2 regions of the Agathobaculum hominis genome follow, and region 2 is predicted to be linked to the other one. Evidence: a T-box and tRNA genes for the amino acid it is inferred to sense, from the RefSeq annotation. Region 2 holds a T-box; the other holds one or more tRNA genes.
The links. The T-box of region 2 lies ahead of H8S02_RS06155 (valine--tRNA ligase). A T-box ahead of a tRNA ligase gene usually reads a tRNA of that ligase, here a tRNA-Val.

Region 1 (15,378 bases), on a different contig from region 2:
CGCGCATTCAAAAGCGTTTGCTGCGCAAACGCATCCAAACCGGGGGCGTGTACCTCGGTTTGGATACTTTGAGAGGGAGAAAGTTTCCGCATGGGAACTTTCGGACGTCCGTGTTCTGCGTAGTCAGAACACAGATTGTCGGCGAAACGTCAGTTTCGCGACAGTCTTTTTTATATCTTCGCGAGCGGAAGCGTAAACTCGAATTCGGTCTCGCCGCCGTCCGAGCGGACGGAGATCTCTCCGCCGTGCAGGTTGATGATATTCTTGACGATGTACAGACCGAGGCCTGCGCCGGTCTTGTCCATCGAACGCGAACGATCCGCCTTGTAGAAGCGGTCGAACACGTGCGGCAGATCCTCGGCGGAAATGCCTGCGCCGGTGTTCGAGATGGAGAACGCACAGAAGTCGCCCTCCGGATGGGCGCGGAGCGTCAGCCTGCCGCCCTCGTCGATGAACTTCACCGCATTGTCCACCAGGTTGTATACCGCACGGTACAGATGGTCGCGGTCGCCCATGACGATCAGCCGGTCATCAAGCTCGCACTCCACCTCCAGCTTCTTTTTCTCGATCTTCTGCTCGAAGGAGAGGATGATCTGGCTCGTCATGGCGGAGAAATCGAACGGTGCCGGACTGAGCAGCAGCTCACCCGACTGGATCTTCGCCGCGTCGAGCATACGGTTGACCATGCGCGACAGACGGCGCGTCTCCTCCGCGATGATGCGCAGATACTTGTCGCGCTGCTCCTCGGGAATGGTGCCGTCGATCATGCCGTCCACGAAGCCGCCGATCGTCGTCATCGGCGTTTTGAATTCATGGCTGACATTCGAGATAAAGCCGCGCGTCAGCTCTTCGAGCTGATCGAGGTCGCTCGCCATATTGTTGAACGAGACCGCCAGCTCGTCGATCTCATAGCAGTGATTATCCTCGGGGACGCGCACATCGAAGTTGCCGGAGGCAAATTCCTTCGCCGCCGCCGCGATATTCTTGATCGGGCGCGTGATATGCTGCGACAGAATGAACGAGATAATGAGCATCGCGGCGAGCGTCACGAGCAGGATGAGCACGAGCGTCTGCGTCGAATGCCGCACAACGCCGGCCGTTGCCGGGTCCTCGCAGGATACAAAGATGAGCGCCGCGACATTGCCGTCGCTGTCGCGCACGCAGCTGCCGACCGTGTAGCTCGTCGCCTCAGTCAGCACGCCGACCGAACCGACCGCGGCATAGCTGCCGCTGCGCGTGAGCTCGGAGACCACCTCGGCCGGCACGCGGTAGCCGCTGACGCTGTAGGTGGAGCCGTTCGGATGCGCCGCCATCTGCACCTCGCCGCTCTCGTTCGTGACGAGGACGGTCAGCTCGTCCTCCTTGGCGATGCGCGCGATGGAAAGCATGTACAGCTCGCGTATCACGTCCGAGTCCGTGCCCTGCATGACCTTGCTCTGCTCGGCAAGGCTCTGCACCGTGGTCTTCAGCTCGGTCTGCTTGGCGCGCAGCGCGTAGCTCGCCATCTGATGATAGAACACGCTGCCGGCGAGCGCGAACGCAACGACGATCAGAATAAAGTGGGTCAGGTACTCCTTGAAGAAAAAGCTGCGTTTTTTCATCGCTTACTCCTTGGTCTCGAACTTGTAGCCGACGCCCCAGACCGTTTTCAGCTCCCATTTATCCGACACGCCCTCGAGCTTTTCGCGCAGGCGCTTGACGTGCACGTCGACCGTGCGCGTATCTCCGAAGTAGTCGAAGCCCCACACCTCATCGAGCAGCTGTGCGCGTGTGAATACGCGGTTGGGACTGGAGGCGAGAAAGTACAGCAGCTCGATCTCCTTCGGGGGCGCGTCCACGCGCTTGCCCTTGATGACGAGATCGTAGGCCTGCTTGTCGATCACGAGATTGTCGAACGACAGCTTTTCGGGTGCGTCATCGGGCGCGATACGCCGAAATACCGCGCGCACGCGCGCGATGACCTCGGGCATTTCGAGCGGCTTGACGATGTAGTCGTCCGCACCCATCTCCAGACCGGAAACACGGTCGGCCGTTTCTCCCTTGGCGGTCAGCATGATGATCGGCACGTCGCTTTCCGCGCGGATCTCCCTGCAGACCTCCCAGCCATCCATGACCGGCATCATGACATCGAGCAGCAGCATATCCGGCTTGTCCGACTTCCATTTTTTTATGCCCTCGACGCCGTTTTCAGCCTCGAGGACGGTATATCCCTCGCGTTCGAGATACAGGCGCAGCAGCTCGCGGATGTTGGCCTCGTCCTCGACAATGAGTATCTTTTTGGGCATAGTTCTCCCCCCTGCTTTCGATAAAAATATCTATGATAATTATAACGCAGCCGGAAAGCGATTGCATTAACAAAATGTTAAACCGGTCAAACTTTTTCCGCCGAGAGCACGGTCAGCACGCCGTCCGCAACGGTGAAGCGAACCTCGAAGCCGCCGAAGGGAAAGCCGTAGACGCGGCCCGCCTCATGCTGATAGCCGGGACGGGGGTCCTGCGCGAGAACACGCAGCAGAGTCTCTCGTTTTTCCTGCGGCAAGGCGTCCAGAACGCCCTCCGCGCACTCGACGCGCACGGCGTCCCCCGCGAGGGCAAAGCTGCCCGACGCCTCGGGATGCGAATCGGTGTAGGCGAGATAGGGCTTGATGTCGAAGATCGGCGTACCGTCCATCAGATCCGCGCCCGAAATATGCAGCACCGCCCCCTCGGGCGTGCCGTATTCGACGCGGTGCAGGCGGACCGAGGACAGGCCGATGGCGTTCGGCCGGAAGGGCGAGCGGGTCGCGAACACGCCGACGCGGCGGTTGCCGCCGAGCTTGGGCGGACGGACGGTCGGAGACCAGCTCTCGCGCACCGCTTCGGAGAACTGCCAGATGAGCCAGAGATGCGAGTATTCCTCGATGCCGCGCAGCGCGTCCGCGTTGCGGTATTCCGGCTCGAAAACGATGCGCGCCGGCACGTCGGCAAGGCCGCTCTGGCGCGGGATGCCGAACTTGGTCGGAAAATCCGTGCGGATGCGCGCGATGATATGTGTCATGACGGTTTCAGACATAGACGTACCTCTTTTCGGAAACGACGGCTGACGGCGGGCGGCAGCTCGGCTTTTGTTTGTCTGCACTCAGAATTTTTGAAAAAAGAAAACCACTCACAGAAGTGAGTGGTTTCGTTGGTGGAAGTTAACGGGCTCGAACCGCTGACCCTCTGCTTGTAAGGCAGATGCTCTCCCAGCTGAGCTAAACTTCCATTTGGTGACCCGTGGGGGAATCGAACCCCCGTTACCGCCGTGAAAGGGCGGTGTCTTGACCGCTTGACCAACGGGCCAAGAGAAAAAAGTGGTAGCGGTAATTGGACTTGAACCAATGACCTTCCGGGTATGAACCGGACGCTCTAGCCAACTAAGCTATACCGCCGTTTGCTTTTCTCATCGTCGCCCTCTCGCTGACGACTTGTTTATAATACACCATAATCCGCGAAGTGTCAACACTTTTTCGAAAAAAACTTTAAGAAATTTTTAAAAAGATTTTCCGGCCCGTTTTCCGCTTTCGGAACGCGCTCCTCCCCGAGGCTGTCGAGCGCCTGCTCGCAGAACACACGGTCCCACTCATGCGTCTCAGCAAGCTGCGCCGCGTTCACCAGGAAGAACTCCTCGGAGACGTACTGTCCCCGGTCGGGGACCGGATCGTCAAACGTGCAGTCGATGAACCAGGTCCTGCCGTCCAGACGCACGGCATTCCAGCCGTGGTTCATCTGCTCGGAGGCAACGTAGACCGCCGGGATGCCTGCCGCATCGCACAGCATGGCGTAGGCGCGGCCGTAGCCGGCGCACACGGCCCTGTGGTCGAGCAGCGCGCCGTCCGCCGAAAACGGCGCCGTCGAGCCGTCAGGCTGCTCCTGCTGCTCGGTATCGACATCGTATTCGCACATCCGCACGAGGGCGTCATGCAGCGCGCGCAGCTTCTGCTCGGCCGTCATGTCCTCCGTGATGCAGTCCGCGGCGAGCGCCGCAGCATAGGCCTTCGCCTGCGCCTGCCGTCCGGGGCGCGACACCTCCACGCGCAGGTCGGTCGTTTTGTTCGCGCGCACGGTCGCGTGCAGCGCAAAGGCATACGGCCAGCGCGCCTCCAGCGCGCGGTAGACCGTGTCCGGGTCTACCTCCGACGAGCGGAAGCGCACCGGCTCCTCTCCTGCCTGCTGGAGCAGCTCCGCCGCCTCGAACGGCGTACTCACGCGCTCCGCCGACAGGTACGGATACCACACAAGTCCTGCGCTCACCGCGAGCAGACACAGCAGCAGCGCCCAGACTGTCCTGCGCATCCGTGTTCCCCCCTTCTCAAAAGCAAAACGGCGGACGACTGCGTGAGCCATCCGCCGCATTCTGCGAACAAATAGATTACATCAGCTTGACCGTGTAGTAAACCGCGGTCACGAACAGGTATGCCGCTGCCGCACCCATCACGACGAGCATATGCGCCGGAGCGAACAGGACGACTGCGGTCAGCACCGTCATGAGGATCGGCGTTACGGTCATCATCAGGAAGGCGTTGCTGCTGAAGCGTGCCTCTGCCTTTTTTCCGGTGTTCTTCGCCTTGCCCTGTCTGCCGCGAACGGAATTGACGACAGCGATCTGCGCAACGGTCAGAACCGCCGCCGCGATCAGAACGGCATACGCCATCCAGGTGAAGTTCGAGGAAACGAGGGCGCGGTGTACGAGCCACATCATGCCGAGCGCCGCACCGCAGTCCACGGTGATCACGAAGAACTCGGTCGAATAGGAATGGTAGACCAGATAGAATACCGCGAGAACGGGCAGGATCACATAAAGCGCCTTAATCGGAGCGATGCCGATGTAGCTGATCGCGCTCATGCAGACCGTCATGACAACGCTTGCGATCAGCAGATTGCGTCCGCAGATAATGCGGCGGGAGCCGTTTCTGCGGCCCGTGCGCTCCATGCCGAGCATGACCAGACCGCCGACGACACCGATGATGCCGATGGCGAGCAGGATTCTGGTAACGATGAGACCGATCATGAACGTGCTGCCGTAGTTGAGCAGGCGCTGAAGGATCATCAGCACCAGAACGCCGAGCAGGCACACGCTGAACACGGTCAGCACCTTGTTTGTTGTATATTCTTCCTCAGAAATTGGCTTTTTGCCCACATTGCTTTTTGCCAACGAAGTACACTCCCTCTTTTTACATATTTCCGCCTGCGTACAGCACTGCTGCCAGCGCTGCGACAGGCGCGGTCTCACACCGCTTATCGGCCTTTTGGCAAGGGAACAATCAACAAATCATTCCAAAAATCATTTTTTCGCGGTAAACGCGCTCCAGTCGTCGCTCTTCGCGTGATTTACGACCTCGAAACCCGCCTTTTCGAGCGCCGCACGAACCTCGTCCGCGCGTTCGTTCAGGATGCCCGAGCAGATGAGCGTGCCGCCCTCGGCGGTTTTCGCGAAGAACATCGGCGCCATGCCGATGATGACGTCCGCCACGATGTTCGCAACGATGACGCTGTAGCCGCTGCCGATGTCCTCTGCGAGCTTTTCGTCGCGCAGCGCATCGCCGCACAGGCCGCGGCCGATGCTGACATGGTTCTTTTCGGCGTTCTCCTGCGCCGTGCGCAGGCAGTTTTCGTCGATGTCCACGACCGTACGCACCTCCGCGCCGAGCATGGCCGCCGCGATGGCGAGGATGCCCGAGCCGGTGCCCATGTCGAGCACGGTGTCGCCCGGCTTTACGTTGTCCTCGAGCGCGCACATGCACAGCTGCGTGGTGTCGTGGCTGCCGGTGCCGAACGAGGACGCCGGGTCGATCTCCAGAATACGGCGGCCCTGCGCGTCGTCCACGGTCTCCCACGACGGCTTGATCATAAAGGAATGGCCGACCGGGAACGGCTTGAAATACTGCTTCCAGCCCCACTCCCAGTCCTCCTGACGGGTGAGCGCGGTCTCGGTGACCAGACGGCCCCAGGCGTGCTCCTCGTCGCGCGCCTTGAGGTTTTCGAGCGAGGTACGCAGCGCCGCATACTGCTTCGCGCCGGCCTCATCATCCGAAAGATAAATCTTCAGACAGGTCTCCTGTGCGCGCTTTTCGCGCACCAGATCCTCGTCAACATAGTCCCAGTAGATCTCGGTATCCTTGAGAAATTCCTCAAAGTCTGCGGCATCCTCGAGCACATAGCCCTCGATGCCGTTGTCCTCCAGAACCGCCTCGACCGGGCCGATGCCCTCGGTGGTAGTGTAGATGGTGACTTCTCTCCAGTCCATCCGTTCTCTTTCCTCCTTGTTATCGCCTCATTATAGACGTATCCGGGTCTGTTTTTGTTCCCCTTACAGGCGAACCAGACCGTATTTTCTTTCCCAGTAATGCACGACCTCATCCGGCTGCTCCCAGGTGCCGTCGTACAGCGCCAGACCGGGGAACACGCGCAGGCCCTTTTCGAGCAGGTCTGCGTTCTCCGCGCACAGGCAGATCGGGCGCGAGATCATATACCGGCATTCCTCGAGCGCCACAAGGTCATCCTCGGTCTCGAGCACGAGCTTGAACGCGCCGGAGTCATCCTCCGCCTCGAGCAGATCCTCGCCCAGACGCGGGCCGCATTCGATCTCGTCGGAAATGTCGATCGTCGGATCGATGAAGTGCGCGTTGGTGCCGTCGGGAGCAAGGATAAAATCGTCGTGGTCGCGCACGATGCTGCGGCAGTCCGCCTTCTCGTCGAGCGCGCGCAGGAGCGCCGGAACGCTGTCTCCCTCCGCCGGAACAACGATCTCCGTGTTGTAAAACGGCAGGTTTTCGTCGATCCATGCGGACGGAACGCACACGCCGAGCGACAGCCGCGCATAGGGCGCGGTCTTTTCGAGCGCTTCGGAGAGCTCCTCCATACTGCGGGCGCGCAGGATGACGGTCGTCACGCCGATGCGCTGCAGAACGCCGATGGCCGCGCGCACGTCCGTGCCGTCCGCGAGGTGTCCCTCATCGTCCTCGAGCGTCAGCTCCGCGATGACCGTCCGGCCGCAGATGTCGCCGAGCGCCAGCACCGCTGCGCGCAGAGCCGCAAAGGTCTCCGAGCCGCGCAGATAATAAAACGCAGCGTCCTCGTGCAGCCTGCCGCGGAAAGCGTCCTTGCACAGACCGATATAGTACAGCGTTACCGGGCGTTCGGTGTCCTCATCCTCTTCGTCGGGTACAGGCGGGCAGTCGAGCGCAATACCGACCGGAAGCGGATCGAGCGTCCTCTCCCATTCGTCGCAGGCGGCTCCGTCCGGGGCGACCGCCCCGGCAAACCGGTCCGGGTGTTCCCGCCATAAGGGAACGTCGTCCGGAGAAGTGAGCATAAGCTGCGGCTTTCGGCCGCTCTGACTTAAAGGTACGTCCACGATAGTTGTTCCTCCCATGCAGACATTTTAATATATCTTTGTGTCGTTTTTATGAATTTCGTTTCCATGTTCCGTCCGGACTCACGGTATACTGCTGCGGCTTTGCCGCCGCGAGACGGCAGATCTCGAGCGCCGACTGCATCTGCATATCGAGCGTGTAGGTCTTGCCGGAGAGCGCGGAGATCGCGTCCGAAAGCGCGGAGAGCATCTCAGGCGAAGCGCAGGCCGCCGCCGGCAGGTCATAGCTGCTGCAGAAGCCGGTCACGGCATCGAGCACATCGCCGTTAAAGGTGTTCGTCGGCTCGCCGATGAGGCCGAGCAGCTGAAGACGCTCGGTCATCGCGTAAATATTGTCCGAGACCTCGCCGAAGCACATGGTCCTGCTCGTGTCGAGCGCATGAAGGGCGTCCTCACGCACGCTGACCGTGCTGTTGCCGACCTGGATGTCCGGGGTCAGGCCCCTGCCCTCCCAGCAGCCCTGGCCGGGCAGCTCCATTTCGAGCGTTGTGATGACCAGCTTGTCGCCGTTGATGAGCGGCAGGTGCATCTGACCCTGCCCCTTGCCGTAGGTCTTTTCGCCGACGACGGTCACGTTTTCCGCGGTATCCTGAAGGATGCCCGTGAGCAGCTCAGCCGCCGAGGCCGTGCCGCCGTTGACGAGAACGACGATCTTGTTCAGCGGCAGACCGCCGCCGGTCGAGACGGTCTCATCCAGACCGCCCATGTCGTCGCGGTAGCGCACGCCGGCGAGCGTCACGCCCTTGTCCGGCGTCATGGCGTTGGCGATTTTGAAGGCGACGTCGATCAGACCGCCGCCGTTCCCGCGCAGGTCGAGCACGACCGCACGGGTATTCTTCTTCGCAAGGCCGTTCCAGATCTCAGAGAACGCCTGCCAGTCGTTTTCCGAGGCGAACGAGCTGATCTTGATATACTCGACGCCCTGCGTCAGCGTGCTGTTCGAGACGTAGACCTGATTGACCTGACGGCGCATGATCGAAACCGTGATGTCGCGGCCCTGACGGCGCACGGTCACGCTGACCGTCGTGCCCTCCTGCCCGCGCAGCTTCGAGGCTACATCTGCGGTCTCCGCGCCGCTGACGTCCTCGCCGTCGATCTTCACGATAAGGTCGCCGATCTGAAGGCCGGCCTCCTCGGCCGCGGAATAGCGCATGACCTCGCCGATCTGCACGCCGCCTGCGGTCTGCTGCAGGCCGACGCCGATGCCGACAAAGCCCTCGAGCGTGGAAAAGCCCTGCGAATACTCCTCGCTCGACAGATACATCGAATGGGTGTCGAGCAGGCCGAGGATATCGTTGATGACATCATACATCTCCTCGGGATGCTTTTCCAGATATTTGTTGATATAATTCTGAAGCACATACGGGTCATGCTCGGTCTTGATGCTGAACGCATCGATCAGGCTCCACACGCCGTCGAACCACGTTTCGCTCTGTCCGTCCGCCGTGATGGCGCCTGCCGGCGCGGTCAGCATGGCCGCCGAAAGCGCCAGTGCCGTCAGTCTTTTTGCTGTTTTCTTCATGAAATATTCTCCTCACGCGCTCCGCGTGACGATTGTCTGCTGCCTGTCAGTCAACTCCACAGCCTGTTACATCGACTCCGGCGCCTCTACGCCGATGAGCTTCAGCACGTTCCCGATGGTCTGCTTCGCTGCAAGGCACAGGGTCAGACGCGCGTCGCGCACCGCCGGCTCCGCATCCTTGATACGGCAGGCGTTGTAGAAGTGGTGGAACTGCTGCGCCAGAGCGACGGCGTACTTATTGAGGCGGGACGGGTCGCGGCTGACGGCCGACTGCACGATCTCCTCGGGCAGCAGCGCGATCTGCTTGATGAGCTGGCGCTCGTCCGAACCGCTCAGCACGGACAGATCGGTCTTTTCTGCGTCCGGCAGCGCGATGCCGCTCTCCTGTGCGTTTCTGAGCACGGAGCAGATGCGCGCGTGCGCATACTGAACGTAGTACAGCGGGTTGTCGGAGTCCTGCTTGATGGCAAGGTCAAGGTCGAACTCCATCTGGGTCTCAGCGGCGCGGCTGTTGAAGAAGAAGCGCGCTGCGTCTACCGGGATCTCGTCGAGCAGGTCGGTCAGCGTCAGGCTCTTGCCGGTGCGCTTGGACATGCGGACGACCTCGCCGCCCTGCATCATGCGCACGAGCTGCATGAGCACGATCTCCAGACGGTGCGAGCCGTCGAGACCGAGCGCGTCGAGCGCGCACTGCAGGCGCTTGACGTGGCCGTGATGATCCGCGCCCCAGATGTTGATGACGCGGTCAAAGCCGCGCTTCTCGAACTTGTTGCGGTGGTAGGCGATATCCGCCGCAAAATAGGTGTAAAAGCCGTTCGCGCGGCGCAGGACGTCGTCCTTGTCGCAGCCGAAGTCGGTCGAGCGCAGCCAGAGTGCGCCGTCCTCGGTCTCGTAGGTCGCGCCCTTCGCAGTCAGCAGGTCGATGGTCTCCTTGACGTAGCCGCTCTCATGCAGCGTCGACTCGCGGAACCAGACGTCATAGTTGATCTTGTAACGCTTGAGGTCGCGCTCCATGCGCGCGATATTGGTCGGCAGACCGTAGCCCTCGATGATGGCGAAGCGCTCCTCCGGGGTCTTTTCGAGCAGGCTGTCGCCGTACTGCTCGACCAGATCGTGCGCGAGCGCCTTGATGTCGTCGCCCTGATACCACGAAGCGTCGAACTCGATCGCGTCCTCGCCGCGGATCTCCTGAATATAGCGGCCCTCGACCGAGTGCGCGAACTTGTCTACCTGATTGCCCGCGTCGTTGATGTAGAACTCACGGGTCACGTCGTTGCCGGACCAGTCGAGCACGGAGGAAAGGCAGTCGCCCAGAACGCCGCCTCGCGCGTTGCCCATGTGCATCGGACCGGTCGGGTTGGCGGAAACGAACTCGACCATGACCTTTTCCGGCTTTGCGGCCTTGGTGCGGCCGTAGTTTTCGCCCATCTCGAATACGCCGCGGACGGCCTTCTCGTACCAGCTCTGGTTCAGAGTAAAGTTCATGAAGCCCGGGCCTGCGATGGTCACGGTGTCGAAGATGCTGTCCTCGAGCTCAAGGTTCGCGACGATGCCCTCTGCGATCTTGCGCGGTGCCATGTGCAGCGGCTTTGCGCACTGCATGGCAAAGGTGGACGCCCAGTCGCCGTTGGAGGAATCCTTCGGGGTCTCTACTGCGACCGGCGGGATGCTGCCCTCGGGCAGCTCGCCTGCTGCAACAGCCTTGTGATAAGCTGCCTCGACGACACGGGTCGCCTCAGCGCGTGCGATTTCATATGCGTTCATTCGTACACTCTCCGTTTTATTTTAATGATTGACTTTTATTTATATGATTTATGATACGACCATTTCAAAATGGTGTTCGCCCATCAGCGAGTTGTCCACCTCGACGGTGTAGTCGATGACGAGGCGGCCGCCGTTTTCGCCGACCGTGTTGCACACGTGCGACGTATGCGTCGCGATCGTCATGTCCTGCCCGATAGGGGTCTGATACAGACCGACATGGCGCTCATCCTCGGAAAACAGCATGTGCGAGGGGAAGGTTCCCGTGCGGATGAGGGTCACGGTCTTGCCGTCGAGCTTGACGGTGGTCTTGGTGCCTTCGAGGCCGGTCAGCTCGCTTTCCTCGTAGGCGATATAGTATTTTCCGCCGCGCTCATAGAGCGTCGCTGCGGTTTCAAGGTTGACGCGCTCCTCGTCGCAGCCTTCGAACTGCTGCCGCGAACGGATGGTCAGCCAGACATCTTTTTTCATGCTGTCAAATGCTCCTAATCAAAACCTGGAAATATCGACGAGTCCGGCGTTGGTCTCGACGTCCTCCTGCAGGAACAGTCCTGCAAGGCGGTCGAAGCCGGCCGGGTCGTCCGAAACATAGTACCGCGTGCCGCCCGGGCCGTCGTTCGGGTTGAACTGGGTCGAGGCGAGGTTGGCGGCCTCCGCGCCCGAGTCGATGAGCGTCACGTCCGGACCCATATAGTCGGAAATGACCTCCTCGAGCAGCGGATAGTGCGTGCAGCCGAGGATGAGCGTATCCACGCCCGCTTCCTTGAGCGGCGCGAGGTATTCCGCCGCGACCGTCTCGATGACAATGTCGCCCCGATGCACTCTGCCGTTCTCGACGAGCGGCACGAACAGCGGGCACGCCTGCGTGTACAGGCGGAGCGTGCCGTCCTTTTTGTGCAGATATTTTTCGTATGCGCCCGACCGCATGGTCGCGGCGGTGCCGATGACGCCGACCCTGCCGTTCTGCGTCATGGTCATCGCGCGTCGGCAGGCGGGTTCGACCGTGCCGATGATCGGAATGTTGTTCTCCTCCGTGAGCAGATCGAGCGCCACAGACGAGACCGTGTTGCAGGCGATGACGATGGCCTTGAGGTCGAACTGCCGCAGGAACGCAACGTCCTGCCGCGCATACTTCACGATGGTGTCGCGGCCGCGCGTGCCGTAGGGTACGCGGCTCGTGTCACCGAAATAGATGATGTTTTCCTTCGGCATGAGCGCATGCAGGCGGCGCACTGCGGTCAGACCGCCCATGCCCGAGTCGAACACACCGATCGAGCGGTTGTCCGGCGCGCGCTTATCCATGATGCTCCTCCAGCGCCAGAGAGATCAGGCGGTCGAGCAGCTCCGGATAGCGGATGCCCTCATAGTCGAACAGCTTGGGGTACATGCTGATCGAGGTAAAGCCCGGAATGGCGTTCAGTTCATTAAATACGACCTCGCCGCCGTCGTGCGTGACGAAGAAATCGACGCGCGACAGGCCGCGGCAGCCGAGCGCGGTGTAGACGCGCAGCGCGTCCTGACGGACGGTCTCGAGCTGCTCGCCGGTGATGTGCGCCGGGATGTACAGGCGGGAGCTCTCGTCCTTGTACTTCGCATCAAAGGTATAGAACTCCTGCGTCGGCGCGATCTCGCCGACCGTGGACGCCTGCGGATGCTCGTTGCCGAGGACCGCACACTCGACCTCATGGCCGTCGATGAACTCCTCGACGAGGACCTTGCTGTCCATCTTGAACGCCTCGGTCAGGCCCTCGGCCAGCTCGAGCATGTTGTTCGCCTTGGCAACGCCGACCGACGAGCCCTGCGAGCACGGCTTGACGAATACCGGGAACGAGCCGAGCTGCTCGGCCGCCGTGCGGACAACGCCCTCGGGGTTGCACGCGAAGTCGCACGCGAGCGCGAGATAGTAGCGTGCCTGACGCACGCCCGTGCCCTCGACGACCTTTTTGGTCAGCGACTTGTCCATCGTGTTCGCGCTCGCCGCAACGCCGCAGCCGACATACGGGATGCCTGCCAGCTCGAGCACGCCCTGCATGGTGCCGTCCTCGCCGCCTACGCCGTGCAGCACGGGGAACACGCAGTCGAGGCGGACGAACTCGGTCTCGCCCTCGCGCAGCAGCACGAGGCCGTGGATGCTGCGGTCGGGCGGCAGCAGCGCCGGAACGAGATCGTTCCTGTTTTCCCATGCGCCGGACTCGATCGCGTCCGCGTCGCACTCCGGCAGATAGTACCACCTGCCCTCGCGCGTGATGCCGACCGCATGGATTTCATATTTCGATTTATCAAGATTGCGCAGAATGGATGCGGCAGACAGGCACGAAATGTCGTGCTCACTCGAAATGCCGCCAAAGATCACAGCCAGTTTCATTTTTCTGTTACGCCCTCCCAGTGTTTCGTACTCATACTTATACGGATACCATTATACGCCATCCCCCGTTCGATTACAATGTAAAAATACATTTAAACGCGCATTGTTCACACAAAATTTATATTTCTGCGGCGGTGTTTTTCTACAGTCTTTCGTCAGTCTCTTGACGAAACCGCGAAAACAACGTATGATAAGGAAAAGGAGCTTTGACTTATGAACGGTAAAAGACTGTATCGCAGCGAGAGCAGCCGCATGCTCTGCGGCGTCTGTGCAGGCATTGCGGAGTATTTCAACCTTGACCCGACGCTCATCCGTCTGGCCTGGGCGCTGTTCTGCATCCTCGGCGGCAGCGGCGTACTCGCCTATATTCTTGCCGCCATCATCATCCCGCCCGAAAGCCGGGTCTGACAAGCAAAGGAAGTGACCGCCATGAGCGAAAACGATAAGATCACAGAAGAAACCGCAAACGACACCCTGCCGGCCGAGGTCGAAACCGACCTTGCAGAACAGGAGACCGATGTCATGCCTGCCGAGCCGGAGGAGGAGGAAATCGCCCCCGAGGACGTCAAAATCTTCGGCATGCCGCGCCATGTGTTCCACTGGACCGCGATCGGCGCCGCCGGCGGCTATATTCTGGCCGGCGTTGTCGGCATCATCGGCGAGCAGCTGCCCGGCTCGCTCTTCGAGACCATCTCGGGCAAAACGAATGCGACCGTCTGGGCGGTCGTTGTAGGCGCGATCGGCTACTTTTTCAGCTCCCGTGCGTACAAAAAGCGCAAGGCCGCTGAGGAATCCAAGGAAAATACAGAACAACTGTGAGCAAAAGCAGCGGAGCGCAAAAATCCGCTGCTTTTTCCTTATGAAATGGAAAAGGAGATTTATCATGCCGATTTTTGACCGAGATCATGCCGACTCCCCCGAAAAAGCCTATGTCTATATCCTGCGCTGCGCGGACGGGACGCTGTACTGCGGCTGGACGAACGACCTTGCCGCCCGTCTGGACGCACACAACAGCGGAAAGGGCGCGAAATACACGCGCGGCCGCGGTCCGGTCGAGCTCGCGTACAGCGAAATGTTCGACACGCAGAGCGAAGCCATGCGCCGCGAGGCCGAGATCAAAAAGCTGACCCGCTCGCAAAAACAGGCGCTGCTCGACAGCCAGACCGGCGGCGAAATGCTGACCGTCTACGACGCGGCCGACCGTCCCTGCGGCGCGCGTCCGCGCCGCATCGTCCACGCGCAGGGTCTGCGCCACCATGTCTGCCATCTGTGGGTCGTGGGCGTGCGTGACGGCGTGCGCGGCATCTGGCTGCAAAAACGGCAGAACGACCGGCCGCTCTATCCCGGCTTCTACGACCTGACCGCGACCGGCCACATGGACCCCGGCGAAACGCCGCTCACCGCCGCGCTGCGCGAGGCACGCGAGGAGATCGGACTGCACGCGGACGAATCCGATGTCGCGCCCGGCGGCAGCTTCCGCCAGCGCTATGTCCGCGCGGACGGCGGCTTTGATGACGAGCTTTCGTTTGTCTTTCTCATGCGCCGGGACGGCGTGCCCCCGTTCACGCCCGGCCCCGAGGTCGCGGAGATGATGTTCGTGCCGCTCGAGGACTTTGCCCTCGCGCATCTCGACCCTCACGACCTCCCTGCGCGCGGCATGGACGGCGCTCCCCTCACGCTGCCGCACGAAAAGCTCGCCTGCCTGCACGGCGAGGAATGGAACGGCGTGCGCGAGATCATCGAGCACCTGCTCGATGATGACCATTTGTAATATCTTCAAATTTTATTACATACAGGTAATAAATCACCCCGGTGCAGACCTTGTGCACCGGGGTGATTTTATACTTTTCGTCATATTATACGCTGCGTTATTTTTTAAGGCTGCCCTTTGCGATGTTCTCCTTGAGGATGCAGTCGGTCAGCTCGTACAGCCTTTCCGAGCCGAGGCGGCTCTTTCGCTGGCGGCCGTAGACCTGCTCGGCGTTCACATCATGCTCCGCCCAGTCGCTGCCGCCGTTCGAGTTGTTGAGCAGGAGCGGCTGGAGATTGTCCATCGTGTGCGCAAAATGCGCCTCCGGGGTCTCGTCCGCTTCGAATTCATCGAAGATCGCGCTGAGCGTCTGCTTCTGATCGTCAGGCAGCAGCGAGTACACGCGCTCCTTTGCGGCCTCCTCCCGCGCCTTCTGCGTCGCAAGCCCCTCCCTGTCGTAGGCGTAGGTATCGCCAGCGTCGATCTCCACAACGTCGTGAATCAGGCACATCAGCATGACCTTCGCCACATCCACCCGCTCGTTCGAATATTCCTGCAAAAGATATGCCATAATGGCCATATGCCAG
Region 2 (15,378 bases):
CATAACAGAATTATTAAACCACATTTCCGCGCAGAATGCAAGAGCGGTTTGCAGGAATTTAAGCGTTTTTTCCGTTTTTCATCGAGAAAGTGACCAGTTCCTCGCCCTCATGCTGAACATCTGTCTTTGCGACCGTCACGGTTTCCGGGATCGCGTCCGCAGAAACATCCTCAAGGACCGCAAGACCGACGCCGTGTTTTTCGCTGACCGACAGACAGTTTTTCGCCGGCTGATCGTCGATATAGATATCACGCGCCGGTTCGGCACCGCCGAACCAGAGCATCAGCGTTTCCGCCTCGGGATAATACGCTGCACGGTACAGCGTCACACCGCCATTCCTCTGTTTTTCCGAGATGAGCTCGCGCACCTCGAAGGTCTCGGACGGGTCTTTCTGCACAGACATCGCGCCGGTTCGGTATTCGGAATGAATATAATTATACTGCTGCACCTTGCTGATGATGCAGTACGAAAGCATGCACGCCAGAACGATGACGCACGCCCAGAGTGCGGTTTTCTTTGTTTTTGGCATAACTTCTCCTCCTCAGACCCAGGGGAATACCCAGCGAATGCTGAAAAACGTCGCGGCCATGCTCAGGCCGTTTGCGCACAGCGCATAGCAGACCGGATGTGGCGACGGACGTTCGCTCCTGAGCGTTTTGCGGTAAATGACGGCCTCCGCAATCCAGATGGCAAGCTCGAGCGGCACAAAAACAAAATACCGGTAAAGCGTCATGCCCTGTGCCATGCTCCACCCGGTGACAGCGGTCAGCACGAGCTGCGTTGCGATGTTCACGCAGAGGAACACTCTGCGGTTGCGCTCGTCCCAGAAGCCGAACGGAATGAGCAGCAGCCCTTCGATCAGCAGCGTCGGCAGCAGAGAGGAGAGAAACTGCTTTGCGTAATCGCGCCACGAATTATTAGTCAGGACCGTGTTCGCGGCGTAGTCGTAGGTAAATTCCTGCCACAGCCGGCAGCGCTGCTGCACGAACGAGAGCCGGGCGCCGTCCTTTGTCGCGAGGACGATGCGGAACTCGTCCGGGACGCCATGATAGTCATACCGGAAGGTGTCATCCGTGCTCTGTATCTCGCCGTACATCGGCAGGAGCGTACCGTCCAGCATGGCCAGATGCCACGTTCCTTCGCCGCCCGCATCGCGTGCCGCAGTCCGAAGATTCGTTATGATCTCGGCATCCATCTGTGCTTCGGAAAGATCGTTCCAGTCCTGATTATCAAACAGCTCATCCGGCGCTTCACCCGGCACGAGCAGATCAAGATAATAGATCCCGCTCGGCGGATTTTCCACATGGATGGTCATGCTCGGCTTTGGCCCCATGTCAGCGCGCGCTGGAACCGGCAGCAGAACGGCAAGCAGCGCGAGCACGCAGAAAACAGATGTCCGCTTTCGTTTCATAACTATTCCCTCCTTACCTTTATATGCTAATCGTAACATACAGAGGAAACAAAAACAAGTTACAAATACAATACGGTATGATTTTTCGTCCGTCCTGCTTGACAAAAGCTGTGTTTGCGGCTATAATAGCAAGGTAATACTGAGAAAATGCCATGAAAAAGAGGAGTATTTCTTCTTCGTCTGTCCAGAGAAGGTGCGGTCGGTGCAAGCACCTCTGCGAGAGGAAAGAAGGTCGCTTTGGAGCAGGGCAGCTGATTTGTGTTAAGCTGTTCCGTCTTGTCCACGTTACGGACCAACGAGCGCGCGGCTTTTTGCCGCGAATTCAGGTGGTACCACGGAGCACGCTTCGTCCTGTTTTGGACGGCGTGCTGTTTTTATTTTTGTAAAAAAATTGAAGGAGATAGATCTATGAGCGAACTGCCTAAGACCTACGACCCGAAAGCGGTCGAGGACAAGCTGTACAGCTTCTGGAACGACTCCGGCTTCTTCCATGCCGAAGTCAACCCGAAAAAGAAACCCTATACCATCGTTATCCCGCCTCCGAACGTAACCGGCCAGCTGCACATGGGCCACGCATTCGATGAAACGCTTCAGGACATCCTGATCCGCACCAAGCGTATGCAGGGCTACGAGGCCCTGTGGATGCCGGGCACCGACCACGCCGGCATCGCAACCCAGATCAAGGTCGAGGAGAACCTCCGCAAGGAGGAGGGCAAGACCCGTTATGACCTCGGCCGCGAGGAATTTCTGAAGCGTGTCTGGGACTGGAAGCACAAGTTCGGCAACCGTATCATCAGCCAGCTGAAAAAGCTCGGCTCGTCCTGTGACTGGGAGCGCGAGCGCTTCACGATGGACGAGGGCTGCTCCAAGGCGGTCCGCGAAGTTTTCGTAAACCTGTACAACAAGGGCCTGATCTACAAGGGCCACCGCATCATCAACTGGTGTCCGCACTGCGCGACCGCGCTTTCCGACGCCGAGGTTGAATACGAGACCCAGCCGGGCAAGCTGTGGCATATCCGCTATCCGCTCGCAGACGGCTCGGGCGATCTGGTCGTTGCGACCACCCGTCCGGAGACCTTCATGGGCGATACCGGCGTCGCGGTCAACCCGAACGACAAGCGCTACAAGCATCTCATCGGCAAGACCTGCATCCTGCCGATCATGAACCGCGAGATCCCGATCTTCGGCGACGAGTACGTCGATATGGAGTTCGGCACCGGCTGTGTCAAGGTCACGCCGTGCCACGACCCGAACGATTTCGAGATGGGTCAGCGCCACAACCTCGAGCAGATCCTCGTGTTCAACGAGGACGCAACCGTCAACGCAAACGGCGGCAAGTACGAGGGCATGGACCGCTACGAGTGCCGCAAGGCGGTTGTAAAGGACCTCGAGGAAGGCGGATACCTCGTCAAGATCGAGGACCATGAACACAACGTCGGAACCTGCTACCGCTGCGGCACCACCGTTGAGCCGATGACCTCGGCACAGTGGTTCGTCAAGATGGCGCCGCTCGCAAAGCCTGCGATGGACGTTGTCAACGAGGGCAAGACCAAGTTTGTGCCCGACCGCTTCTCCAAGACCTATCTGCGCTGGATGGAGAACGTACACGACTGGTGTATTTCGCGTCAGCTGTGGTGGGGTCACCGTATCCCGGCGTTCTACTGTGAGGACTGCGGTGAGATGACCGTTTCCAAGACCGATGTGCACACCTGCCCGAAGTGCGGCGGTACGCATATCCGTCAGGAGGAGGATGTTCTCGATACCTGGTTCTCGTCCGCACTGTGGCCGTTCTCCACGCTCGGCTGGCCGGACAAGACCCCGGAGCTTGATTATTTCTATCCGACCTCGACTCTTGTCACCGGCTATGACATCATCTTCTTCTGGGTTGCACGCATGATCTTCTCCGGTGTGGAGCACATGGGTGAGACCCCGTTCAAGACGGTCTATATCCACGGTCTGGTGCGCGACGCGCAGGGCCGCAAGATGTCCAAGTCGCTCGGCAACGGCATCGACCCGCTGGAGGTCATTGACCAGTACGGCGCGGATGCGCTGCGCTTCACCCTCGCGACCGGCAACAGCCCCGGAAACGATATGCGTTTCTCGGACGAGCGCGTACAGGCGTCCCGCAACTTCTGCAACAAGATTTGGAACGCATCGCGCTTCATCCAGATGAACCTCACCATCGACAAGGACAAGGCAGTTCAGCTGCCGGCAGACCTTGCGCTCGAGGACAAGTGGATCGTCTCCAAGTTCAACACGCTGGTTGCCGACGTTACCCGCAACATCGACCAGTACGAGCTCGGTCTTGCCGCCTCCAAGCTGAACGACTTCATCTGGGAGAACTTCTGCGACTGGTATATCGAGATCGCAAAGACCCGTCTCCAGACCGGCGACGAGAATGTTCAGAAGGTGCTGTGCTACGTCCTGTCGGGCGCAATGCAGCTGCTGCATCCGTTCATGCCGTTCATCACCGAAACCATCTGGCAGGCACTGCCGCACGAAGGCCCGTCCGTCATGGTATCCAGCTGGCCGGAGTACGACGAGAAGCTGAACTTCTCCGTCGAAGAAGCGCAGATGGAGAGCCTGATGGACGCTGTCCGCGCCATCCGCAACCGCCGCGCTGAAATGAACGTACCGCCCTCCAAGAAGGCCAAGGTACTCATTCTGACCGAGAAGAAGGACACCTTCTCCGCGGGCGCAGGCTTCTTCCCGAAGCTCGCATACGCATCCGAGATCGAGCTGATCGACGCGGTTCCGGCGGACGCTGCCAAGATGGCATCCGTAGTCACCGGCGACGCACAGATCTATATGCCGATGGGCGACCTCATCGACTTCGAGGCCGAGCGGGCCCGTCTCGGCAAGGAGAAGAGCAAGGTCGAGGCCGACATCGACTTCGTTATGAAGAAGCTGAACAACCCGAAGTTTGTCGATAAGGCACCCGAGAAGGTTGTTGCAGCCGAGCGCGAAAAGGCGGACAAGCTGCGCGAGCATCTCGCAAAGCTCGAGGAGTCTATCGCAGCTCTGGGCTGAAAATCAAGCTGAGATAAAAAGCGGAAGCTCCGGCTTCCGCTTTTTGCGTTGTCATGCTTTCAATTTCGCCCAGACTATGCTATAATACAGCCATTACTAAACGAAAAAGGAAAGGTTTCATCATGGACACCGAATTCCCTAAAACAGCTGTTGAATATATCCACTCACTCGGCCGTTTTTCCGGCAGGCCCGGTCTGCACCGTATCCGTGCGCTGTGCAAGGCGCTCGGCGATCCGCAGGACAGGCTGCGCTTTGTTCACCTCGCCGGTACGAACGGCAAGGGCTCGACCGCTACCATGATCGCCTCCGCGCTTCAGGCAGCCGGTCTGCGCACAGGCCTGTACACCTCGCCGTATCTCGTGCAGTTCTACGAACGTATCCGTATCGACGGCTCGATGATCTCGAGCGACGATCTCGCGCACCTTTCTGAGCGTGTCGCGGTTGCCTGCGAAAGCCTGACGCTGCCCGAGGGAGAGACGATCGGTGAGTTTGAGTTCACGACCGCAGTCGCCTTCCTGTACTTCGTCGAGCAGGGCTGTGATATTGTCGTACTGGAAACCGGTCTCGGCGGCCGCTGCGACGCAACCAACGTCATCCGCAGTCCGGAGGTGTGCGTGATCACACCGATCTCGCTCGATCATATGGCAGTCCTTGGCGACACGGTCGCTGAGATCGCGGGAGAGAAAGCCGGAATCATCAAGTCCGGCGCTGATGTCGTCTGCGCAAACGGTCAGGAGGAGGACGCTCTCGCCGTACTGCGTCATGTCACTGCGTCTCAGGGTGCGGTCTGGCACGAGAGCGCGGATACGCTGCGTGTGCTTCGCTGTGATCTGAACGGTTCTGCCTTTATATGCGACGGACAGGGCTACACCATCGCCATGCCCGGTCGGCATCAGCTTCAGAACGCCTCTACGGCGCTCCGCACTCTGGATGCGCTGCGTCTGCGCGGCTGGGATATCCCGGTCGAGGCCGCCGTGCGCGGTCTGGCACGCGCGCGCATCGCCGGAAGACTGGAGCGCGTGGTGGACGCACCTCTCGTGCTGCTCGACGGTGCGCACAACGCCGCAGGCATCGACGCGCTGTGCGGTGCGGTGCATGACCTTTTGAAAATGCGCCGTCTGCATGTTGTCATGGGCATGGTCTGCGACAAGGAATACGAATACTGCGTGCACAGAATGGCGCGACAGGCTGATGCCTTTTATGCCTGCACAACAAATGCGGCAGAGCGCTCACTCGGTGAGCAGACCATTGCTTCACTCGCAGAGCAGGAATGCGGAGAGGTCTACGACTGCCGCAGCACCGAGCACGCGCTCGAGCTTGCGCTCGACCATGCATCCCCGACGGACTGCATTCTCGTCTGCGGCTCGCTGTTTCTGACGGGCGAGGCTGAGAAGATCCTGCGCGGCCGACCGAAAACGACAGATTAAAACCGAATAACCTGCTAAAATAAGCCTGTACCGGCAAACGGTACAGGCTTTTTCTGTTTCGAGGTGAAAAATATGCTTGATATTACCCAGACCGAGGTCGACCGGACACTGACCGTCCGCTATACCGGCGAGCTCGACCAGCACACCGCCCGTCAGACCATAGAGCGCAGCGAGGATCTGCTCGTGCTCTATCCCTGCGACAGTCTCGTGCTCGATCTGTCCGGTCTGACCTTCATGGACAGCTCAGGTCTTGCGGTCGTGCTGCATCTGCACCGCACCTGCGCGCGCTGCGGCTGCGACTTCCGCGTGCGCGGCACGCCGCCGCAGCCACAGCGCGTCTTTGACGCCGCCGGTCTGCCGCAGGTCATCGTATTCGAAAGGGGTGAGTAACGTTGCGGACAGTCAGCAACAAAATGAGCATCAAATTTGAAAGCCGCTCGGTCAACGAGGCGTTCGCGCGGCAAGCGGTCGGCGCGTTTGCTTCGCAGCTCGATCCGACCATGGAGGAGCTGGGCGACATAAAGACCGTTGTCTCCGAAGCGGTCACCAACGCAATCGTACATGGCTATGCAGACAGGAGCGGCTTCATCACAGTCGCCGTGCGCCTGTTCGAGGGGCGCGCGCTTGAAATCAAGATCAAGGACACCGGCTGCGGCATCGAAAACGTCGAGCAGGCAAGAAAGCCGATGTTTACCACCGGCGATGATTCGCGCAGTGGCATGGGCTTTACCATCATGGAAAGCTTCACCGACCGGCTTCGTGTGCGCTCTGCGCCGGGGCGCGGCACGGTCGTGACCATGACCAAGGTCCTGCGGGAGCGGGAGACTTGACCGAGCGCATGACGGCGCTGCTGCGCCGTGCATCCGAAGGCGACCGTGAAGCCGAGAGCGCGCTCGTCTCGGAAAACAGCGGACTCATCCATACCATCGCGCGGCGGTATTTCGGGCGCGGCGCGGAGCCGGACGATCTGTATCAGCTTGCCTGTGTCGGCTTCATCAAGGCGGTGCGCGGCTTTGACCCTGCGCGCGGGAACGAGTTTTCGACTTATGCCGTTCCCAAGATTGCCGGGGAGATCCGCCGTTTTCTGCGCGATGACGGCGCGGTCAAGGTCAGCCGTGCGGTCAAGGAACGCGCGGTGCGTGTGCGCCGGGTGCAGAGCGAGCTGGAGGGCCGGCTCGGCCGTTCCCCGAGCGTCAGTGAGCTTGCCGCTGCCTGCTCGCTGACACCTGAGGAGGTCGCTGTCTGCGAGCAGGCTGACGTATCGGTCGACTCACTCGAACGCGAGCTTTCGGGCGGCGGACGCCTCGGGGATCTCGTGGGGGATGAGGGCATGGAGGAGCGAACCTGCCTGTATCTGTCGCTCGAGGGAGCGCTGCAGAGCCTGCCCGAGCGCGAGCGGCAGGTCATTGCGCTGCGCTTTGCGCGCGACATGACCCAGCAGCAGGTCAGCCGCATCATCGGCGTGTCGCAGGTGCAGGTCAGCCGCATCGAAAAGCGTGCGCTCGCGGCGCTGCGCGAAAGGCTGTGCGACACATAAAGGAACCGCCCCGGAACGCTGATAAAAGCTGTTCCGGGGCGGTATAATTTTAAATGACCTGCATGAACAGGCTTGCGCTCTTCGCCATGAGGCGCTTGGTGCCCTTTTGATCGAAGGCGATCTCAAGCAGCGCGTCGCCGCCCATCGGCTTGACGGAAACGATCATGCCGTCTCCGAATGCACGGTGGCGGACACGGTCTCCGGCTGCATAATCGGGCAGGGGAACGGCGGGCTTTGCCGGTGCGACCGATGCACCCGGCTTTGCCGCTCCGGCGGAGACATAGCGTGCACGCATGACCTGCGGACGGTCAAGCGTCGGGTCGGGTGCGGTCGCGGCAGAGAAGCGGCGGCTCTCGACAATATTGCTGTCGAGCAGCTCCTCCGGCATCTCGTCGATGAAGCGGGAGGGATGAGCGTACTGCGTGCGGCCGTACAGCAGACGGCGCTCAGCGCAGGTGAGGTACAGCTGCTCCTTCGCGCGCGTCACAGCGACATAGCACAGACGGCGCTCCTCCTCCATGTCCTCCTCCTTTTCCATCGCGCGGAAGCCGGGGAACAGGCCGTCCTCCATGCCGGCGAGGAACACGACCGGGAACTCGAGGCCCTTTGCCGCGTGCATCGTCATCATGATGACCGCATCCTCGTCCTCGCCCGACTGGTCTGCATCAGTGTAAAGCGCCATGTTTTCGAGGAAGTCGCCAAGCGACGGATTTTCGTTCTTTTCCTCGTAGTCGACGATATAGGACTTGAGCTCCTCGATGTGCTCGATGCGGCTTTCCTCCTCTGCGCCGCCCTTGAGCTGAAGCGCACGGAGATAGCCGCTCTTGTCGAGCAGTTCATCATACAGCTCGGAGAGCGAAACGAACTCACGCAGGCGGCGCAGATTTTCGATCATCTCACCGAATTTCTCCATCGCCGCCGCGCCGCGCGACAGGGCAGGGTACCCCGAGGCATGGCACACGACGTCATAGAGCGTGACGCCGTTCTCGACTGCGGCCTGCATCGCCGTTTCGACCGATTTATCGCCGATCTTGCGCGCCGGAACGTTGATAATGCGGCGCAAGCGCAGCTCATCCGCCGGATTCTCGATCATCCAAAGGTAGGCGAACATATCCTTGATCTCAGCACGGGAGAAGAAGTCGCGGCCCTTGTAAACGCGGTACGGCACGCCCGCTCGGATGAAGGCGGCGGCGATGTTGTCCGACAGCACGTTGTTGCGGTAGAGTACCGCGAAATCGCCCCAGCGGCGGCCCTGCTCGACACCCTCGCGGATCGTGTCCGCGATATAGCCTGCCTCACCCTCCTGACTGTCCGAGCGGTGCAGCTTGATCTTCGCGCCGGCGCCGTGGTCGGTCCAGAGCTCCTTGCCCTTGCGTCCGACGTTGTTGCGGATGACCTCGTTCGCGGCATTCAGAATGTTGCCGGTCGAGCGGTAGTTCTGCTCCAGACGGATGGTTTTCGCATCCTTGAACTGCTTTTCGAATTCAAGGATATTCGTGATGGTCGCGCCGCGGAACTTGTAAATACTCTGATCGTCATCGCCGACGACGCAGATGTTCTCATAGTACCCGGCGAGCAGGCTGGTCAGTACATACTGTGCGTAGTTCGTATCCTGATACTCGTCTACGAGCACATAGCGGAACTTGTGCTGATAAAACTCGAGCACCTCCGGGTTGTTCTGGAGCAGCAGCACGGTTTTCATGATGATGTCATCAAAATCGAGCGCACACGCCTTTTTCATTTCCTTTTCGTACTGGCGGTAGATATCCGAGACCTTTTCGCGGAAATAGTCGCCGGCCGCATCGGCAGCGAACTGCTTCGGCGTCATGAGCTTATCCTTCGCGCGGCTGATCATGCCCATCACGGTGCGCGGATCGAACGTCTTGGGGTCGAGGTTCAGTTTTTTCATCACATTCGTGATGACGCGCTTTTTGTCGTCCTCATCGTAGATGGTGAACGCGCTCTCGAAGCCCAGCAGGTCGACATGCCTGCGCAGAATGCGCAGGCATGCGGTATGGAAGGTATACGCCCAGACTGCGCTTGCGGCCTCCTCATCACCGAGCGCAAGCTCGAGTCGCTCGCGCAGCTCGCGGGCGGCTTTATTGGTGAAGGTGATGGCGATCACCTCCCACGGCTTTGCCGGACGCACCGCGCACAGGTGCTCGGCCCGCGCCCGGTTTTCCGGCTTCGGATCATTGAGGTATTCTGCGAGAAACAGCAGATCGTCATCCGTTGCCCATTCCGGGGCAAACGGGTCGGTAAGGCCCTGTCCGAAGCGCAGCAGATTGATGATCCGGTTGATGAGTACGGTAGTTTTGCCGCTGCCCGCGCCCGCAAGGATGAGCAGGGGGCCGTCAGTCTGAAAAACCGCTTCGCGCTGCCGGGCGTTGAGCTTTTCAAAGCGCTGCTCGATGATCGCCTGTCGAACGGATGCGTATTTCATATCAAATTTGGTCGGTTCCATATATGTCCTCGTTTCGTCATGAAGATATACAAAATCAGCAGCCGCTCAGGCAGGCGGCTGTACATTATCAGTATATCACAGACCGAGAGAGAAAACAAATGTTCTTTTTATCTGCTTCCGTTCAGAGGAATTCGGTCGCGATGTATTTCCTGTCGCAGTCTGCCGGGGTATAGACCCATCGGTCGATATGGTCGCCGGAAACAAAATAGCGCGGCGGCTCGGGCGTATCTGTATGCGGCAGAATATCGATCACGCTCAGCTTGATCTTCATTCGCTGCGGCAGGATGGATTTGATGTAGACCGAAACCGGCGTGCCGGGCGTCAGGCCCTCGCGGTTTTCCGCGAGCCCGGAAAGATTGGGCGCCAGCTCGATAAACACGCCGTAGGGTTCGACCGAGCGGACGATGCCGCGTACAGTCTCACCCGCGGCAAACAGTGCGGCATTCTCCTCCCAGGTGCCGAGCAGCTCGCGATGCGTGAGCGTGATGCGGCGGTTCTCCACGTCCACCGACCGCACAGCCGCACGGATGCTCTGCCCGACGGTCAGCCGATCAGAGGGATGATAAATGCGCGAGACCGACAGGTTTTCTATGCCGATGAGAGAGGGCAGACCGCAGCCGATGTCGACGAACGCGCCGAAGGGTTCCAGATGGGTGACGGCTGCCGGGATAATGTCGCCCGGCGAGAGCGAGGACAGCAGAGCCTCCTGCGCACGCAGCTGCACAGCGGTCCGCGACAGCCATACCGTCGGCGGCTCGCTCTCCTCATCAATATCGGTCACGACGAAGCAGGTCGGCTTTCCTACGCGCGAGAGCACAGCGATCTCCCGCACCTGCCCCTCTGCAATGCCGAGCGCACAGCACGCGCGCGGCATGACGCCCCTTGCAAAGCCGAAGTCGAACAGCAGATCGTGCGCTGCGGTACAGCGCAGCGCCGGAGCCTCCAGAATCCGCCCTTCATCCTGTGCGCGCCGCAGTCCCTCGAGCGAATGCAGCGCCTGCCGGACGGAGGGAAGCGTTCCATAGCTGCCCTCAGGCAGGAAATCGTCGGTTTTCATCATAAATGCACAGCCTCCTTTATTGTTCCGAGCTTTTTCATTATATGAAAACCGGAGTTGAAAATATGAATGGAGCAGGGGACGGAAAACGCAGAAATACAGTCGCTTTTTCGCGCTGCCTGTGCTATAATAAAAACAGAAATAAACGCAGGGGGAGTGATACCGATGGACGTTCAGGTCGGCGATATCCTTACGATGAAAAAACCGCATCCATGCGGCTCGAAGCAGTGGAAGGTGCTGCGCACGGGCATGGATTTCAAGCTCAGCTGCGTCGGCTGCGGACATGAGGTCATGCTTCCGCGCAGCAAGGCGGAAAAAAATATACGCAGTATCGAACGGGAGGGTGAAACGATATGCTGATTGACGGCAGACAGATGCACATTCAGATCAAAAAGGGCGATATCGGCCGCTATGTGATCCTGCCGGGAGACCCGGCACGCTGCGAGAAGATCGCGCGCTATTTTGATGAGCCGCAGCAGCTCGCCCAGAACCGCGAGTATACGCTCTGGACGGGCAGTCTGGACGGCGTTCCGGTCGCGGTCTGCTCGACCGGCATCGGCGGCCCCTCTGCGGCGATCGCCATGGAGGAGCTTGTCGAGTGCGGTGCGGACACGTTCATCCGTGTCGGCACCTCGGGCGGCATCGTAGACGAGGTCAAGGGCGGCGATATTGTCATCGCGACCTCTGCCATCCGTCAGGAGGGCACAAGCCGTGAATATCTGCCCATCGAGTTTCCGGCGGCCGCCAGCTTCGACATCGTGCTCGCGCTCAAGCAGGCCGCAGAAAAGCTCGGCTATCCGCACCATGTCGGCGTGGTCCAGTCCAAGGACAGCTTTTACGGCGAGATCCGCCCGGCGCTGATGCCGATCGCGGACGAGCTCACCGCAAAATGGAAGGCCTGGAAGGCTGCGGGCGCGCTCACGAGCGAGATGGAGTCCGCGGCGCTCATGATCGTCGCGCAGGTGCTCCATGTCCGCTGCGGCGCGGTGCTGAACGTGCTGTGGAATGCAGACAACGATGACGCGCCGGCTATTCCGCCGGATGCAGCTGAACGCGGCGTGCGCGCCGCCGTTGAAGCCATCCGCATCCTCATCCGGGAGGATCGCGCAAAGGCATGAGCAAGGTCACACCATCAAACCGCACGGCCGACCTCGGGAATGACCCGGTCGGCCGTCTGCTTGTCCGGCTCGCGCTGCCGACCATCACCGCGCAGATCGTCAATCTTCTCTACAATATCGTCGACCGCATCTATATCGGGCGCATCCCGCTCGAGGGCAAGCTCGCGCTGACCGGCATGGGCGTTACTTTTCCGGTCATCACACTCATCTCCGCGTTTTCCGCACTCGTGGGCATGGGCGGCGCACCGCGCGCCTCGATCGCCCTCGGAGCAGGGGAGAAGGATCGCGCCGAACGCACGCTCGGCACCTGTGCCGCCGCGCTCTGGAGCCTTGCCGCCGTGCTGACCGTGCTGTTCCTGCTGTTTCAGCGTGACCTGCTGCGGCTGTTCGGCGCGTCTGCCGATACGCTGCCGTATGCGATGCAGTATCTCAGCATTTATGTGCTCGGAACGGTTTTCGTCATGACAGCGCTTGGCCTGAACGGCTTCATCACCGCGCAGGGACGTTCGTCCGTTGCCATGAAGACCGTCGTGATCGGCGCGATACTCAACGTGCTGCTCGATCCGCTGTTCATTTTCGTGCTCGGACTGGGTGTGCGCGGCGCGGCAGTCGCCACCGTGCTCTCGCAGGCGGTCTCTGCGGCATGGGTACTGAAATTTCTTACCGGAAAAAGCACCGTTCTCCGGCTGCGGCGCACAACGCTTCGGATCGACCGCAGGCTGCTCACGCCGGCGCTTGCCCTCGGCGCGTCGCCGTTCGTCATGATGTCCACGGAAAGCCTGCTGACCGTCGCATTCAATGTTTCGCTCCAGAAATACGGCGGTGACCTTGCCGTCGGCGCAATGACCATCCTCACCTCGGTCGCGCAGATGATACAGCTGCCGCTGACCGGTCTTGCGCAGGGCGCACAGCCGATTTTAAGCTACAACTTCGGCGCACACCGCCCCGACCGCATGAAGCAGGTCGTGCGCTGCAACATCGCGCTTGCCGTTGTGTTCGCCGCATCAATCTGGGGCATTGTGCAGCTGACGCCGCATGCGGTCGTTCATCTGTTCACATCGGATACCTCGCTGACCGATATGACGGTCTGGGCGCTGCGCATTTACATGGCGCTCGGATTTACGAACGCCTTTCAGACTGGGTTTCAGCAGTCGTTCGTGGCGCTCGGTGAAGCGAAAATCTCGCTGTTCCTCGCGCTGGAACGCAAGGTTTTCCTGCTGATACCGTTCATTTTCATTCTGCCCCGCTTCTTCGAGAACAAGCTGTTCGCGGTCTTTCTCGCCGAGCCTGTTGCAGATGTGCTCGCGGCCGCGACCACCACGGTTCTGTTTCTCATCCGCTTCCGGAAAATCACAAAAGAAATGTGAAAACACGGAACATCTGCTTCTTTCCTTCGTCTAATCTGGTAGACAGCATACACAGAGACGCATACAGAAAAAGGAGGAACTGACATGAAACGATTACTCGCAGGAACGCTTGCCGCCGCTCTGGCGCTCGGCCTGACCGGCTGCGGTCAGCAGCAGGAAGAGGGCGATGCCAAGCCGGTCATCTCTCTCTATCCCGAGCAGCAGGAAGAGTGCTCTGCCAAGCCGGTCATCTATCTCTATCCCGAGCAGCAGACAGAGGTCGAGGTTTCGCTCGATTATGACGGAACGCTCACCGCGGCCTATCCGGCGTATGAAAACGGCTGGCGTGTCACCGCCGAGCCGGACGGCACACTGCATGACGAAAACGGAAACGAATACTCCTACCTGTTCTGGGAAGGAGAAAACGATGCCGACTATGACTTCTCAAAGGGCTTCTGCGTTGCCGGTGCAGACACCGCAGATTTTCTCCGCGAAACGCTCTCCGGCATCGGTCTGACACCGAAGGAGTATAATGAATTTATCGTTTACTGGCTTCCGAAGATGCAGGGAAACCCCTATAACCTGATCTCCTTCCAGTCTGAACGCTACACCGATGGCGCAAAGCTCACTATCGACCCGAAACCGGACAGTGAGCTCCGCGTATTCATGGCGTGGAAACCGCTGAACCGGGCGCAGCCGATCGAACCGCAGACGTTCCCGTCTTTCGAGAGGGACGGCTTTACCGTTGTCGAATGGGGCGGCTGCGAGGTAACGAAATAGTAAAACGGCACGCCGAAAGGCGTGCCGTTTGCATCTTGTTATGCTGTAATCTTCTTAAAGCTTTTCCAGCAGGCAGACGCAGTGAGCGGCGATACCCTGCTTTGCACCGGTGAAGCCCAGCTTTTCCTCAGTCGTCGCCTTGACGGAAACACGGTCGACATCGCATTCCATGGCAGCGGCAAGATTCTCGCGCATCTGCACGATATGCGGCGCGAGTTTGGGCGCCTGCGCGAGCACGGTTGCGTCGATGTTGCCGACCTGCCAGCCCTTTTCACGGATAAGCGCACTGACATGGCGCAGCAGAGCCAGACTGTCCGCACCCTTGTAGGCCGGATCGGTATCAGGAAAATGCCTGCCGATGTCTCCGAGCGCGAGCGCGCCCAGAAGCGCATCCATCACCGCATGCGTGAGCACATCTGCGTCAGAATGTCCGTCCAGGCCAAGCTCGAACGGAATATCTACGCCGCCGATGATACAGCGCCGCCCTTCGACCAGCCGATGGACGTCGTAGCCGTGTCCGATCCGCATATTCATTTCTTTTCCCTCCTGTACAGGAACGCCTCCGCGACAGCAATGTCCTCGGGCGTTGTAACCTTGATGTTTTCGTAGCTGCCCGAGGTCGCGGAAACCGTCTGACCAAGCGCCTCCACCGCGGCGCAGTCATCCGTAAAGCTGCGGCCGTTCGCTGCCGCATCCAGCAGAGCATGCAGCAGCATATCCCTGCGAAAGACCTGCGGGGTCTGTACTGCGGCAAGCGTATCGCGCGGCACATCAGCTGCGATCTTTCCATTCTCGATGCGTTTGATGCTGTCCTTGACCGGGACCACAGGCGCAGCTGCACCCGTTTTTGCGGCCTCAGCTACAGCCTGCGTGATGACCTCATCGGACACGAGCGGCCGCGCGCCGTCATGCACTGCCACGAGCGCACAGGCCTCAGACGCGGCAGAGACGCCTGCGAGGACCGATTCGGTACGGGTATCGCCGCCGCGCGTCAACGTGCGCAGCTTTGTGATGCCGTTTTCTGCGGCAAGCGTCCGATAGACCTCCATATCCTGCTCGCGGCAGACCAGTACGATGTCGCGAACGGCGCCGCACATCTGAAACACCGTCAGCGTATGCGCGAGTACGGGCTTTCCGCAGAGCGGGAGCAGCAGCTTGTTTTCGCCTCCCATGCGCCGCGACGAGCCGGCCGCAACAACGACCGCACA

Region 1: it encodes a tRNA-Val, which carries the amino acid that the T-box ahead of H8S02_RS06155 (valine--tRNA ligase) is inferred to sense. The anticodon was not compared.

Annotation. Positions count from the first base shown of each region.
Region 1 covers NZ_JACOPK010000002.1:262,328-277,705, reverse strand. Annotated here, with positions in the region: gene H8S02_RS03145 (sensor histidine kinase) at 171-1,601, opposite strand; gene H8S02_RS03140 (response regulator transcription factor) at 1,605-2,285, opposite strand; gene tsaA (tRNA (N6-threonylcarbamoyladenosine(37)-N6)-methyltransferase TrmO) at 2,372-3,052, opposite strand; tRNA gene H8S02_RS03130 (tRNA-Val) at 3,168-3,243, opposite strand; tRNA gene H8S02_RS03125 (tRNA-Glu) at 3,247-3,321, opposite strand; tRNA gene H8S02_RS03120 (tRNA-Met) at 3,334-3,410, opposite strand; gene H8S02_RS03115 (transglutaminase domain-containing protein) at 3,478-4,314, opposite strand; gene H8S02_RS03110 (hypothetical protein) at 4,391-5,173, opposite strand; gene prmA (50S ribosomal protein L11 methyltransferase) at 5,303-6,265, opposite strand; gene H8S02_RS03100 (hypothetical protein) at 6,329-7,375, opposite strand; gene H8S02_RS03095 (S41 family peptidase) at 7,425-8,915, opposite strand; gene argS (arginine--tRNA ligase) at 8,982-10,679, opposite strand; gene H8S02_RS03085 (DUF1934 domain-containing protein) at 10,728-11,147, opposite strand; gene murI (glutamate racemase) at 11,166-11,978, opposite strand; gene H8S02_RS03075 (D-alanine--D-alanine ligase family protein) at 11,971-13,041, opposite strand; gene H8S02_RS03070 (PspC domain-containing protein) at 13,255-13,449, shown strand; gene H8S02_RS03065 (hypothetical protein) at 13,471-13,860, shown strand; gene H8S02_RS03060 (GIY-YIG nuclease family protein) at 13,925-14,812, shown strand; gene H8S02_RS03055 (HD domain-containing protein) at 14,910-15,378, opposite strand, start outside.
Region 2 covers NZ_JACOPK010000004.1:224,064-239,441, reverse strand. Annotated here, with positions in the region: gene H8S02_RS06165 (hypothetical protein) at 59-529, opposite strand; gene H8S02_RS06160 (hypothetical protein) at 542-1,411, opposite strand; T-box leader at 1,555-1,768, shown strand; gene H8S02_RS06155 (valine--tRNA ligase) at 1,820-4,441, shown strand; gene H8S02_RS06150 (bifunctional folylpolyglutamate synthase/dihydrofolate synthase) at 4,564-5,868, shown strand; gene H8S02_RS06145 (anti-sigma factor antagonist) at 5,941-6,258, shown strand; gene spoIIAB (anti-sigma F factor) at 6,282-6,698, shown strand; gene H8S02_RS06135 (sigma-70 family RNA polymerase sigma factor) at 6,695-7,405, shown strand; gene H8S02_RS06130 (ATP-dependent helicase) at 7,455-9,869, opposite strand; gene H8S02_RS06125 (S1 RNA-binding domain-containing protein) at 9,991-10,929, opposite strand; gene H8S02_RS06120 (DUF951 domain-containing protein) at 11,092-11,286, shown strand; gene udp (uridine phosphorylase) at 11,280-12,044, shown strand; gene H8S02_RS06110 (MATE family efflux transporter) at 12,041-13,411, shown strand; gene H8S02_RS12530 (hypothetical protein) at 13,496-14,170, shown strand; gene ispF (2-C-methyl-D-erythritol 2,4-cyclodiphosphate synthase) at 14,225-14,704, opposite strand; gene ispD (2-C-methyl-D-erythritol 4-phosphate cytidylyltransferase) at 14,701-15,378, opposite strand, start outside.